DNA from 4 places in the Paenibacillus sp. J31R120 genome. Region 1 is predicted to be linked to each of the others. Evidence: riboswitches for the same ligand, from Rfam matches in the RefSeq annotation. Region 1 holds a riboswitch; each other region holds the start of a gene.
What was found. Region 1 has a riboswitch for cyclic di-AMP ahead of AC0YNW_RS28220 (5-formyltetrahydrofolate cyclo-ligase). Riboswitches for the same ligand answer to the same signal wherever they lie in the genome.
Positions count from the first base shown of each region.

Region 2: linked by a shared signal. The riboswitch ahead of AC0YNW_RS18705 (potassium channel family protein) and the one ahead of AC0YNW_RS28220 (5-formyltetrahydrofolate cyclo-ligase) in region 1 are both predicted to bind cyclic di-AMP.
Region 3: linked by a shared signal. The riboswitch ahead of AC0YNW_RS16210 (hypothetical protein) and the one ahead of AC0YNW_RS28220 (5-formyltetrahydrofolate cyclo-ligase) in region 1 are both predicted to bind cyclic di-AMP.
Region 4: linked by a shared signal. The riboswitch ahead of AC0YNW_RS06125 (APC family permease) and the one ahead of AC0YNW_RS28220 (5-formyltetrahydrofolate cyclo-ligase) in region 1 are both predicted to bind cyclic di-AMP.

Region 1 covers NZ_JBWDNN010000014.1:59,821-63,396, reverse strand. The annotation lists gene AC0YNW_RS28225 (aldolase catalytic domain-containing protein) at 77-1,033, opposite strand; cyclic di-AMP (ydaO/yuaA leader) riboswitch at 1,201-1,381, shown strand; gene AC0YNW_RS28220 (5-formyltetrahydrofolate cyclo-ligase) at 1,386-1,826, shown strand; gene AC0YNW_RS28215 (hypothetical protein) at 1,856-2,188, shown strand; gene AC0YNW_RS28210 (ABC transporter permease) at 2,659-3,441, opposite strand; gene AC0YNW_RS28205 (ABC transporter permease) at 3,448-3,576, opposite strand, start outside.
Region 2 covers NZ_JBWDNN010000005.1:68,636-72,211, forward strand. The annotation lists gene AC0YNW_RS18700 (IS1595 family transposase) at 11-904, opposite strand; gene AC0YNW_RS18705 (potassium channel family protein) at 1,146-1,808, opposite strand; cyclic di-AMP (ydaO/yuaA leader) riboswitch at 1,908-2,053, opposite strand; gene AC0YNW_RS18710 (helix-turn-helix domain-containing protein) at 2,258-3,142, opposite strand; gene AC0YNW_RS18715 (Gfo/Idh/MocA family protein) at 3,275-3,576, shown strand, end outside.
Region 3 covers NZ_JBWDNN010000004.1:151,653-155,228, reverse strand. The annotation lists gene kdpA (potassium-transporting ATPase subunit KdpA) at 1-1,311, opposite strand, end outside; gene AC0YNW_RS16215 (signal peptide protein) at 1,354-1,461, opposite strand; gene AC0YNW_RS16210 (hypothetical protein) at 1,455-1,901, opposite strand; cyclic di-AMP (ydaO/yuaA leader) riboswitch at 2,028-2,192, opposite strand; cyclic di-AMP (ydaO/yuaA leader) riboswitch at 2,266-2,468, opposite strand; gene modB (molybdate ABC transporter permease subunit) at 2,651-3,316, opposite strand; gene modA (molybdate ABC transporter substrate-binding protein) at 3,316-3,576, opposite strand, start outside.
Region 4 covers NZ_JBWDNN010000001.1:1,327,937-1,331,512, reverse strand. The annotation lists gene AC0YNW_RS06130 (hypothetical protein) at 1-1,245, opposite strand, end outside; cyclic di-AMP (ydaO/yuaA leader) riboswitch at 1,658-1,814, shown strand; gene AC0YNW_RS06125 (APC family permease) at 1,947-3,576, shown strand, end outside.

The DNA of each region.
Region 1 (3,576 bases):
CTTGCCGTACGCGAATGAACGCGTAATCGGCAAGCGCCTTTTTTATCAGAACGATTAGTATTCCATCAGTTTGATGTTACTTGGAGATTTCCGGAGTTGTCAGTTGATCGTAGAAGTCAACTGCCTTATCCTTGTTCTCGGAAACGCGAAGCGCCATTGCGGATCTCGGATGCTCATCCAGAATACCTGTGATCATGTAAGGGATGATGTAGCCCCACTCTTCCTTCTCACGAAGCGGTACCATGTATTTCTCGATCATATCGAGAACAGGACGAACATTGTATTTCGTATTTTGCAATTCCGATACGAGCAGTTCCGTGTTGCAGTTGCCTGCTGCGCGTCCCATGCCGTATACGGATGCGTCAAGCAGCTCAACGCCTTTGTTCGCCGCGATCAGCGTGTTCGCGAATGCAAGCTGCAGGTTGTTATGCGCGTGAACGCCAAGACGCTTGTTCGGCAAATGCTGCTGGAATTTATCCACCAGATAGCCTACATCATCCGGCTTCAGGCTGCCGTAGGAATCCACGATGTATACAACGTCTACAACACTGTCGTTAATTTGCTTGAACGCTTCGACCAATTGGTTCTCCATCACGTTGGAAAGCGCCATAATGTTCAGCGTCGTCTCATATCCGCGGTCGTGGAAAATTTGCACCAGCTCAAGAGCCTTGTCTACATCTTGAATGTAGCAAGCTACGCGGATCAGGTCGAGCAGGCTCTCGCTGCGCGGCAAAATGTCATTCTCGTCAACGCGGCCGATATCAACCAGCGCAGACAGCTTGGTGTTGCCTTTGTTCGGAATGACCTTGCGAAGGAAATCGTCGTTCAGGAAGCGCCATGGGCCTGCGCTATCTGCACCTTTCAACAGCTTCGGCGAGTTTTTGTAGCCGATCTCCATGTAGTCGACGCCAGCTTCGTTCAAGCTATTATAAAGGTGCTGTACAAACTCGACGCTGAAATCCCAGTTATTGACGAGTCCGCCGTCACGAATTGTACAATCGACAATTTTACAATGACTAGTTTTCGAATGCATGCTTGCTGCTCCTTTGATTTGAACATGAGTTCACTTTTTATCTACCATCATACTTGAAATATGACGGGAACGCAAAGTAATTATGTCGGTATTTGGATATTTTGGACGATTGGTTGTCCCGATAAGATATCATTTACAAATTGATATTTTAAAGTTAAAATATTATGTAAACATCAACGCTTAATTTTTCCGACCTGGAAAAAGCGGGGGAACCAACGTAAGTGCGACGTGGGCCGACAGCCGGCCGCAGCCTTGCAAGGGGTGAGTCCGGGGATTTGTACCCCCGGTAGGGTCTACTCTCTAGCCCGAATCCGACAGCTAACCTCGTAAGCGGACAAAGGAGAGGTGTCTTATGCTTTCTTTATCTTTGCAAGATTCCCCATTCCCTTCGGAACAACCCCTGCAGCTCAGCATTAGCCGCGTGGAAGTATTCGTCATACCGGCGCTCGCGATTGACTCGGCAGGGTATCGCGTTTGTCTTCGCATTAGCAGCGACCTCGGCTATGGCTGGAACGAGCAATTCGTCAGTGACAGCGAGCCAAGTCTGCAACTCGACCGTTGGGGTCCGCTATTCCGCAGCTTCATCGGCCGTTTCTCGATCGTTTCCTTGACCGAACGGCTCACCGAACGAATCGCGCAGACTCTTAATCCCGATAATCGGGCTTACCGTTTATTTTCCGCCGCAATTACACAGCTGCAGAACCCGGGCTCCGGACGCCCGATTTCATCGGCTGAGCCTGCCGAAGAATCCGTTCTTCAGCAGCGCGCCGTCGCTTATTTATCCGTAGATTAGCAGCATACGCTTGGATATGGGGATATCCTATGTCGGCCAGCCTATCAAGGCAAGCCGCAACCAGCATCAAGCTCGAAGCCTTCCAACCCGGAAAGCCCGGGCTTGTTTGCGTTTTGGGGGAGCTGTCCGGCGGCGCTCAGTCAGGCTGCAGCTTTTCGTTCTCTAAGCCGAGTTTTTCGGTCTGCAGCTCGCTCGGCGTCGACTTTCTGCTCTCTAAGCCGAGTATCTCGGCTTACAGCTCGCTCGGCGGCGGCTTTCTGCTCTCTAAGCCGAGTTTATCGGCTTGCAGCTCGCTCGGCGGCGGCTTTCCGCTCTCTAAGCCGAGTTTTTCGGCTTGCAGCCTGATCATCATCTATAGATAAATAAAAAGATGCCTCCACCATCAATTTTCAATGGTAAAGGCACCTCGTTTTTGCATATTCGCAACCTTTCGACTTCAACACCTCCAGAATGGTTTAGCGAGTTATTGATTAGTTAAAACAAACTTCCGCTCACATTCCCACTATCAGCCTATAACAGCTAGTACGCACAATGTTCATCAGACTGGTATATATGAACTATGCATGACTAGCGGCAGCGCAATGATATTGCGGTGCTGCACAGCCGCGCCTGCAACCCCTTTGACCGATTCATGTGCTCATTCGTCTGAACTCCTTACTTGAATACAGGAGGCTGCACCGCCTAACAAGTTCGTTTATCCGGTACAAACACACATCGAACCGCCCAAGTATAATAGTCCGTTTAAGGAACCATTCACCACCGACGCCCCATTGCCCCGTATCCCATCCTTCCATTCAGAAGACATTGAATGTGCACACTCGCAACCAATCACTTACGACCCCGTCGATCGGTAATGCCGCACGCCGAACCGCCAGATTAGCAGGCATGGGATGAGGAATAGCAAGCCGCCGAACGTGATCATCATAGGCAGAAACATACTGCCCTCCCGCTTATCGAGCAGGTACATGAGCGGCAAGTAGCTGACGCAGCCGAACGGAATGATGAACGTAAAGAAACGGGTAACCCACTTTTCATAAATATTGAGCGGATACTGCGCCATCTCGCGCCCTCCGTCTGTGAAGACATTAGCTACTTCAATCGCCTGGATCGTCCAAAAGCAGAACGTCGCAGCCAAAATAAAGATGCCTGTAAAAATAATCGTGCCATTGGCGATCATGAGCAGCAGCGTCAACAGCTTCGGAAAACTCCAAATCTGCGGCAAATGGGACACCGACCAGATCAGCACGATCACACTTTGCAGCAGCCTTCCTATTCTCGTAAACTCAAACTTCGAGCCCAATACTTGCAGCGCTGTGCTTCTGGGCCGAACCAGCAGCCGGTCGAAGTCTCCCCTGCCAACCAGCGACGAGAAGGAATCGAATCCCCGCGCAAAACATTCACTCAGCGAAAACGACATATGAATGACCGAAAAACAAAGAGCTACCTCAAAGAAACTCCACCCCTGCAGCTCTCCGAAACGCTGAAACATAAAATACAAGCCCCCGAACACCATAAAGGGGATAAAAAACTGCCCTATGCTCATCAGCAAAAATGATGTCCGATATTCCATCTGAGATTTGAGGTGAATGCTTAAATATTTGAAATACAGTCGCATGTTCGTCTACCCTCCCTGCACGACGACTGCTCGCAGCGCTTTTTTCATTAAAGCTTTTCCAGCTAAAACAAGCACCGACAGCCACGCGATTTGAATCAGGATTCCCCATGCCGCCTCCGTGACGGGAATATGTCC
Region 2 (3,576 bases), on a different contig from region 1:
TGCAGTACAATCAATGCTTCATTTGCAGTGATAGGCTTGCTGTGTGTTCAAATGCGCATTTAATAGCGCCAGTGGAGGCGTTCAGCCTTAAGCAATATTCGTCCATGTACTGCTGGGCATACTTATCCCCGATTCCGTGAAACTTGTCCTTCATCCAACTAAACGCATTACTGGCAATCACGGATAACGGGTGGCAAGTACGCTTGCCAGAATTGACTAAATCTCCTGCAGTATTTCGTTTTTGAAACTGCTGAAACCTCGGATTCATCTCCAGGCTGTCATGCCCGCCTAGGTTTAATCGAATTAATATCTCGGCTTGTTCGGAATGCTCGAGGTCTTCCCTAGCCTGCTTGCGCCTGCTCAATAATTGAAATGTAAAAAAGCTGCTACTGCAATTATTCTCGTCTCGTTTTACCGACTTAATGATTGCGACAGACCTCTCCTTCTGTAACCTGTCATCGGATAAAAGAGCCTGCTGATTAAAAATCTCATGTTTAACTTCTATATATTCGCCCCATATTTGCTGCGACTCCATGGACAATACGGAACGAATTTTATTCAACATGCGCCAAGCCGTCTTATAGGTAATGTCCAGAAGCGCAGATAATTGCACGGCATTAACGCTATGCTCGAACTTTCCAACTAAATACATAACAAACAACCACTTCCGTATAGAAGTGCGACTTTTATGTAAAATGGTATGGGAGGTTAGCGACTGCTGATATTTGCACTTCGTGCATTCATAAAGAGGCAGACTTCTCGTAACGATCTTATATGCAGAGCGATGTCCACAACAATAGCACTTAAAGCCTGATGGCCACTTCAAACGTTCAAGAAGAGGAAGAAAATCCTCATCCCTCCGATATTGTGCATTAAACTCTTGCCAAGCTAATAATATTCCCACATCACTCACCCCCCCCAAAAAAAGAACATATGTTCTGTTTTTAGTATAACAAAATACCCAACCTTTTACAAGAGTTGGATAGATGGTTTTATCTTATATACCTGTTCCTGAGCAGATGGGAGAGTGAGCCCTTTTCCAAAGAAGAACACCCTCAGAAAGGGGGTACTGAATGATTTCTGTATACGTACATGTTATCGGGCAAAAAGTATACTGTCCTTCTGCAAGCATCCAGACTTCACACTTAGTCTGCGAATGTCCGCTCGAACCTTGTAATATCGCTGTTTTTGCCGATGATAACTAACATGTCGCCTTCAAATATACGATCGTCCGCGTGCGGAGATACAACCAAGTCATTGTCTTTTCTGCGTATGGCCATGACGCTGCAGCCGAATTTGGCTCTGAAGTCCAATGTTTTTAATGTTTTGCCGCAGAAGATTGGCGGGGCAATCATTTCGACGAGACTATGTTGGGGGGATAACTCCAAGTATTCAATCATGTTTTTGGAGGTGACCTGATGGGCTACCCGCACTCCTGTATCGCGCTCCGGGTGAACGATATGGTCCGCACCGACGCCTTCAAGCACCCGCTGATGATAATCGCTTGTTGCCTTGGCTGTTACGAATTTGACGCCAATATCCTTCAGAATCAATGTAGTTAATATACTGGACTGAAGGTTTTCGCCTATGGCTACAATCGCATGATCCAGATTGCGCACACCGAGCTCCCGCATGACCTGATCATCAGTCGAATCTGCTTGATAGACATGGGACAAGATAGGCGCGTATTCCTGTACTCTCTTCTCATCCTTGTCGATTCCCATAACTTCGTAGCCAAGCGATAGCAATGTTCGCGTCACACTTCCCCCGAATCTCCCTAACCCAATGACTACAAATTGTTTTCCCATCTGACGAGCCTCTCTTCTACTATTCATTGTTGATTGGACACAGCAAAAACCACAGAGAAACAAGCTCTCTGTGGTCATGACGAACACAAGCGCGCGCACTTATCTCCCGAACAACGCTTACGAGGTTAGCTGACGGATTCGGAAGTCGAGAGCTCCCTACCATAACATGGATTCACCCCTGCGACCCATTACGATCGCTTTGGTTCCCCCGCTGGTCTTAACGGACCATTGAGCGTTACGCATATTCATTTATGAGCCTAATGCTACTCCTTTCCGAATGTTTTGTAAAAGCGCATTCCAGACATGTTTCGGCGGAAAAAGCTTAAAAATCCCGATAGAAGCGCTTACATGCATTGCGCTATCAGCCGATCGCGAATTATATGCGTTTATTGATGCTTTTCTCAACTAGACCATCTCCTCCTGCGCTAGTTGGAAATAAGGGGAAGAATCTATTCCGGTTCTGCTGACAACGTCATTTTCAGTTTAAACTGCTTTGGCGTACAGCCGTTGAAGCGTTTGAACAATTCATAAAAATGCGCCATATTCTCCAGTCCTACGGAATGTGCGATGTCCGTTATTTTTCGGTCGGTCAGGGCAAGCAGGCGCGTAGCCTTAGCAATACGTCGCCGATTGACATACTCGGTAAACGGCAGTCCCATATGCGTTTTGAAATACTTGGAAAAATAGACATAGCTCATTCCGGCTAAAGCGCTCAGTTCAGACATATGTATCTTTTCGCCCAGTCGCTCATCTATAAAGGCAATGACAGGCTTCAGTACGTGAGCGTCCAGCTTTCCGCCCGGTGATAATATGCCGTTTGCGTCATGCCTTAGCATGGCAAGCATCAGCGCTTTGATATGCATGCTGACCGCTACCTCGTAGCCATGACGTCTGGCCATGACTTCCTCATGAATGCTGAAGATCGCACGGCCCACCTCCTCCCTTGCATCTGGGTTGGACGCGAACAGATCATTCAGTCCGTCAAGCGGCTGAAGCACCTCCATGAAACAGCTTAAATAGTTAATCGTCGCCGGATCGAAGTACGGCTCCAGATCGACGTGAAGTACAATATATTCTACTTCGTGCCCTGCATGACCTACTGCTCGATGAAGCTGATTGGAGCCAATCACCATCACATCGCCCTGCTCCAGGCGATAGGTTCTGTCTAAGGTATGCATCTCATGAATTCCGTCTAATACGAGAATAAACTCTACTTCCTTATGATAGTGCCAGCTAGGCAGCTCTGCGCCAGCGAAGCCTTCAAGAAAAAATGTCCATACTTTCAGGCATAGCTGCTGATTCTGGTAATGTATAGGCTCTTTTATAATATCCAAGGCTATCTCTCTCCCGAATGTTAAAATGTTGAAAATGGATATAAAACCATTAAATTATTGCATATACGGCTGCAGCTACTCCCTTGTATGATTAGTACAAAGCTAACCACGAATAAAGGAAGGTGACCCTCTATGAAAGTGGCAGTCCTAGGTTGCGGAGGCATGGGTGCTATTCATGCCGGTATATACGCCAGTCTTGCAAACGTTCAATTAACAGGTGTTTGCGATGCAAATCGTCAATTGGCCGATACATTGGCTGGGCAGACAGGAGCAACCGCATATTACTCGTTCGACGACATGCTGGCAAATGCGGATTTTGAAGCGGTAAGCATCGCGCTGCCTACCTATTTACACAAAGAATATACGCTTAAAGCTGCGAAAGCAAGAAAGCATATTATTTGCGAAAAACCTATCGCCCTTTCACTGGAAGACGC
Region 3 (3,576 bases), on a different contig from region 1:
ATATAGCATCAGCGCAATTGCGGATGGCACCAAAATGAGCAGCGGCTGTACCAGCAGAACAATCGCGATCAGCTTCATTTCCCTGCCTTCAATTTTTTTGCCCAAAAATTCCGGCGTCCTGCCCACCATAAGCCCAGCTAAAAATACTGCGATAATCGCATACATCAGCACATTCATAAATCCGGCGCCAATTCCGCCGTAGATCGTATTCAGCATCATATTGGCCAGCGACACCAGCCCGCCCAGCGGCGTAAGCGTATCGTGCATCGTATTGACAGCTCCCGTCTCCGAAGCGGTCGTAACGACGGAATACAAGGAAGAAGCCTCCAGACCGAACCTCATCTCCTTGCCTTCCATGCTGCTTTGCGACGAATCCATGCCGATCGCCCCAAGGGCGGGATTGCCGGCACTCTCGGCAGCCAGCGAGGCTCCCATCATAACGAGGAACATCACACCCATTGCACAGAATAACACAAGGCCCTGCTTCCGGTTGCCAACCATCTTTCCGTAGGCAAACGGCAACGCTGTCGTCACCAGCATCATGAGCAGCATTTGCAGCAGATTGGACAGATTGGTTGGATTCTCGAGGGGATGAGCAGAGTTTGTTCCGAAGAAGCCTCCGCCGTTGTTGCCCAGCTCCTTAATCGCCAGGAACGATCCGACAGGCCCTCTTGCGATATGCTGTTCAGCTCCTTCCATCGTCGCAGCCGTCACAGAAGGCTCCAGCGTCTGAGGCACACCCTGCGATACGAACAGAAGCGATGTGACGATAGCAATCGGCAGCAGAATGCGCGTAATGGAGCGAATCATATCGACAAAGAAATTACCAAGCGGCTTGCCAGACAAGCCTCGAATGAACGCCATAGCTGCGGCAAGCGTCGTTGCCGGTGCCGTGAACATCAAGAAGACAATCGCAAGCATTTGTGCCAAATAAGACATGCCGCTTTCCCCGCTGTAATGCTGCAGGTTCGTATTCGTCATAAAGCTGATAGCCGTATTGAACGCCAACGTAGGCTCCATAGCTGCAATGTTGCCCGGATTGAGAGGGAGCAAGTGCTGCAGCCGGAAGATCATATAGACGACCAGAATCATAAAAGCGTTGGCGAACACGAGCGATAACCCATATTGCTTCCAGGTCTGGTTCGTTTTTTGGATGCCGCTAAGCGCCATAATCGGCTTCTCCAGCCAGCCGAAAGCGCGGTCGAGAGTTGTAGGCGAATAATCGAATGCACGCGCCATATATAATCCTGTTGGCTTTGCCAACGTCACAACGATTAATAGAAAAATGCCAATCGAAAGAAGCCCGGCAATCGTCACTTCCAGTCCCTCATTTCATCACACGTAATGGATAAACTACTGATCCTTCCGCCCGCTATCCGTTTCCTTCGCCGACCAAGCGGCAAGGCCCCATACGGAAGCCACCAGCACAATCAGAAATGCAACCAAAATTACATCTAGCACGATGCATCCTCCTCTCCGTTCTTCTCCAATCGATTCTCTTCAAATTCCGATACAAGCTCCTCCGGCTGCAACGATGCATGCAGCAGCTGATCTGCTCCCAAATGCCGATATAACCCCGGAATGCTGTGACTCTGGGTCACCACGATAATTCTGCCCGATACAAGCGGACGAAATAGCTTTAAGTACCTGCAAACCAGCGGCACGGAGTTGTCGAACAAATACACATCATGAATCTGTCCGCCCTTCAGTGGACAATCTCGCTCTTTCGTGTCGAGCTTGATAAAGCAGCTGATTCCGAATCCCTCATGGATTCGCCGTTGCCTGCCGCTGCTGACCAAAGCCGCTACAGGCCAGCCCTTGTATAGCAACAGCTTCACAAATTGCCGACCGTATTCATTCGGCGCATATACCAGCGTAAGCTTTGAATGGAACGAGTTCACTCTTCATTCTCCTTTATCCCTTTCAGCCAATTGGGCGCAAAAAAAGAAGCCTGCGAAGGAGGGGTCCCTCGCGGCTTCTTCTGCAGGCATAGCGAAACAAGCTTCGCTTATGCCGAAGAGCTGCAATTGGCCTCTCTCGAATCGCTTACGAGGTTAGCTGTCGGATTCGGGCGTGAGAGCCGCCCTACCGGACCTGCCAGGTCCGGATTCACCCCGGGATTTCACGCTTGGCGCAAAATCGAATGGTTCCCCCGTTTTCTGCTCTGTGCAGAAACTCAGCGTGTTGCTTGGTCATAATCCTATTTGCGCATCAAAAAACCACAGAGGCACGTGTCCCCTGTGGTCGCCAATGCGATCACAAGCCACTTCCTCTCCATCTACGCTTACGAGGTTAGCTGTCGGATTCGGACGGTGAGAGTCGCCCTACGCTTGGCCGGCGCCCAATCTGGCGCTGCAAGCGATTCACCCCTTGCCATCCGAACTTCCGGCTCTCACACCGGACTGTTCACTTGGCGAATGGTTCCCCCGTTTTCCCGCCTCTTGCGGGAAACTCAGCGATTGCTGTAAAGCTTAATCCGAATATTACTCCTGTCTTCTGAAAGTGTAAAGCAGCAGTAAATGCTGCTTTCCCCGATTTTCCATACCTTGCAATCTGATTTATCGCATTCATCGGCTCTTCTCGGAGAAAAGCTCTTCTACACTCGTGCAATCACAGCCGCACACGATTTACGCCTTGCAGGCGAGCCCTTTTATGGCCTTTTCCGAAGACCGCCCGTCGCTAGCAGCAGTGCAAACGAGATCACGACCATTCCTGCCGTCCAGGCCCAAGCCATCGGCATATTGCCGGAATCGACCGCGACATAGATCGCGGTAGGAATGGTCTGCGTCTTCCCCGGAATGTTGCCCGCAATCATCAGCGTTGCCCCGAACTCGCCCAAGCTACGCGCAAAGCCGAGAATATAGGCGGTCATTACGGCACGCATCGTCAGCGGCAGCGTCACATACCGGAATACCTTCCACTCCCCGGCGCCTGCCGAACGCGCGGCATCCTCCAGATTCTTGTCCACCGAATCGAGCGCTACCTTCATCGTCTGGTACACAAGCGGGAACGCCACCACGATCGAGGCAATTACAGCCGCCCATGGCGAGAAGAGAACCGGAGCGGAGAAAATCCATTCCGCTGCCCGGCCCAGCACCCCCTGCCTGCCCCATAGCACGAGCAGCAGAAAGCCGACCACAGTGGGTGGCAGCACTAGCGGCAGCATGAAGGCCGTCTCCAGCAAGATTTTGCCTCGGAATGACCTCCTCGACATCCACCATGCTGCGGCAATGCCCGCCACGGCCGCGACAATGCTGGAGATCAGTGCCACCTGCAATGACAGTACGACTGGCGGCCAGAACGATTGCCAGCTCATTAAGGCTGCTTCGGCAGGCTGAAGCCGTATTTCACGAACAGGTTGAGCGCTTCTTCCGTCTGCAGGTAATCGTACAATTCGCGTACTTGCTTCTCATGCTTGGTCGCCTTGATGATGCCGATCGGATACAGAATCGGCTTGTAGCTGTCCGGATCGGCCGCAAAAGCGATGTCCGTCTTCGACTCCGATGACAGTGCGTCCGTACGGTAGACAAAACCCGCATCCACGTTGCCTGTCTCTACATACTGTAGCACTTGCCG
Region 4 (3,576 bases), on a different contig from region 1:
CATCGGTATGCCCATCACCGAGTTGACCGCCGAGACCGGCGTAATAAATTTTTTGTAATCCGTCTCGAACCAGCTTCTCATAAATTCCGGTAGCTTCTCTTCCCAGCCCTCCGGATTTTTGATTTGCTCGCCTTTCTCGTTAAAAAACTGCGCAAACGCGCCTACCGATCGCAAATACGTATTTTTCACATCGATGGAAAACGTGCCGTCCGCATGGAACTTCAGCGAGCCTGCATTCACGTCCAGCCCGTGGTTCGGCGTAAGCTCCTTTACCGTCCACTTGAACTGAGGGGCGGCAGGCTCTAAGCCATCCACACCGGTAGCGTACGCTCTGCGAACGGTGACATTGCTGGAGCCGCTGTTGTCCTGATGCTCGCTCGCCGTTTTGCCCTGGTTTACGCTCCACGTCTGGTTTTGCAGCGCGGTATCGTTGCTCGCCGTCTGCATCGCTCCGCCGTTCGGCGCTGTCGCCGCATCTGTTGTCATTTCCGACCATTTGTACTCTAAAACGCGGTCGCCTACTTTGCGATCAGCCAAATCGAACTCAAAATAAAGCGGGTTGCCGTCCTTATCAACGGAATCGGTAATAGTCGCCCATCCGCCCGTCGAGCTGGCTTCGCCTTGTTTGCTGAGGATGATTGCCAGATTTCGAACCCGGTTATATTGCTGCGGATTAACGATTTCGGAAGGGTAAATATGATCGTTGGTCACAATGGCGGCCGTATGCGGCCGGTTGGAAGCAAGCTCCGGATTGGAGAACAGAATCGAGATCGCAGTATCTATTGGCGACTGCAGCAGCTCGGCATCGACACAGGCTTGAATGAGCTCGCTATTGCTTAAGCTATTGGCCAATTTGGTTAGGCCCAGTGCGCTCAGCTTAGGATGGTGGTATATACCGTTCCGCGCCATTTTGCGCTCATAGTACTTTCTGCGATGCCGCTCGGGAATATGGATCGACACGTGATGTAGCGCAGGTAGATAAATGTCGGGGTTGGGATCGGGCGATGTGACCCGAATACGGGTCAAATGCTCGGTCGGAAGCAGCTCTTCTGGAATTTCTGCATAGTGTGTGAACAGGCTACGGCTCGTTTCCGAGAGCAGCGAAAGCGCCCCGTTGCCCGAAGCGGCAGTGCGAAGGGTATGTACGGTATGCGCCTTCGTTACCACCTTTTCCGTGCCCACCCAAGTGGTGAGTTCTTGGCCCTTATAGCCCTCCACCAGTTGGAAATGAAATGTTTTTGCCATCTACATTCTCCTTTCGGAATTTACTTCTGAGACGCAAGGGCTACCGACATTTAGATGTAAAAACTTGTGAAAAAACCCTTTTGTTGTACTCTTATAAATTATAGCAATAAATAGTAACATTTGGGAATTTATTTTTCGGAAGATTGCGAGCTTGCCAATTCCGTGCATGACGAACTTGGGCTGCCAATGGCAGTCCTTTAAAAAGGGGGAATTATGAAGCGATCCTTAAACCTAATCTTTTACTGAATTCAGGAGCAAGAAGATGAAAAAATGCGCGGCGTCAAGATTGGAGCCGATATGTACGGATTTTCAGACGAATGTTATTCAAAATCACGTTAAGCTTCCTCCCCTGTTTGTTTACAGCCTGCTCATCGAGGAGTAAGATTTATCAATGTAAGCTCACAAATACATGAATCCTTGATCGCTTAATTCTGCGCAGCAGAAACGGGGGAACCATCGGAATGGCTTGCCGTTCCAGGGGTGAATCGCTTGATTGTCTCAATCGGCGTAAGGTTACTTTCAGACCTGAATCCGTCAGCTAACCTCGTAAGCGTCTCGAAAGAGGAACTCATCGCGTTTTTTAGAAACCGCGGGAAGGTCCCTACTTTCCTGCGGTTTTTTTGCCATTCGATGAAGAGATTAAGGTTTATCGTTGACTCGGAATTGAGCTGCAATCCTCATAAAATGGAGTGGATGACGACATGGCAGCTTTTAAACGTTTTTTAATCGGCAAGCCTTTGAAGACAAACGAACTGGGCGAGCAAAAATTGAACAAGAAAAAAGCGCTCGCGATTTTATCCTCGGACGCTCTCTCATCCGTCGCATACGGACCTGAGCAAATATTATTGGTTCTCATTACGGTTAGCGCCGCAGCATTCTGGTATTCGATCCCCATCGGGATCGGCGTGTTAATCTTGCTGACTGCCCTGATTTTGTCGTACCGTCAAATCATATTCGCTTATCCGCATGGTGGCGGGGCTTATGTCGTTTCGAAAAATAATCTCGGCGTATACCCCGGTCTGGTGGCAGGCGGGTCACTACTTGTTGATTATATTCTGACGGTAGCCGTCAGCGTATCAGCCGGTACCGATGCCATTACGTCCGCCTTTCCTTCGTTGCATGAATACACGGTTCCAATTGCCGTCGTATTCGTACTTCTGCTTACTCTGCTGAATTTGAGAGGCGTGACAGAATCAGCGTCCATTCTGGCTTATCCGGTATACTTGTTTGTTTTGTCCCTATTGATCTTGATCGGAGCCGGCTTATACCGCATCATGGTCGGCGGCGTAGCTTCGGATCTGCATACGCCAATCGGCACGCCAATCGCAGGGATCAGCTTATTCTTACTGCTTAAGGCATTCGCTTCCGGAAGCTCCGCACTGACCGGGGTCGAGGCGATTTCTAATGCAATTCCGAACTTCAAGAGCCCTGGCCCTAACAATGCAGCCAAAACATTGTCTGCTATGGGAATATTGCTCGCTCTGTTGTTTTCGGGGATTGTGGTGCTCGCGTACTTGTATGGCATCAAGCCGCTTGAGGAAGCCACCGTCGTTTCGCAAATCGCCGAAACAACGTTCGGACGCCATATTATGTACTTTTTCGTCCAGGGGACTACTGCTCTTATTCTGATACTTGCCGCCAATACGGGATACTCGGCATTCCCGCAGCTTGCAGTCAACCTGGCGAAAGATAAGTTCATTCCAAGAATGTTCACCGTTCGCGGCGACCGGCTCGGCTATTCGAACGGCATTATAATTCTAGGATTGCTGTCGATTCTGCTCATCATCGCTTTTCAAGGAAAGACGGAGCATCTGATCCCGCTCTATGCTGTTGGGGTATTCATCCCCTTCACATTGTCCCAATCGGGCATGATGGTGAAGTGGATACGCGAGAAGCCGGCAGGCTGGATCACAAAGCTGACCATCAACTCGACGGGAGCTCTTATCAGCTTCACGGTTACGATGATGTTCTTCATCACCAAATTGGCGCAGGTATGGCCGGTACTTGTGTTTTTGCCGCTCATCGTTTATTTGTTCCACCGCATCAAAAAGCATTACGAAGCGGTCGGCGATCAACTGCGTCTTGCCACATGTGAGCCGGCGGTTCCGATCAAAGGCAACGTCATCATCGTGCCGGTATCCGGCATCACCCATGTCGTGGAGCAGTCGTTAAATTATGCGCAGTCTCTCGGCGCCGAGCAAATCATCGCCGTCTACATCCCGTTCGACCGGGAAGAAGAATCAAAGTTCGAGAAGAAATGGAGCCAGTGGAAGCCGGAGGTTCGCCTGGTCACGCTGCACTCCCCATACCGAAGCATCATCCAACCGCTCA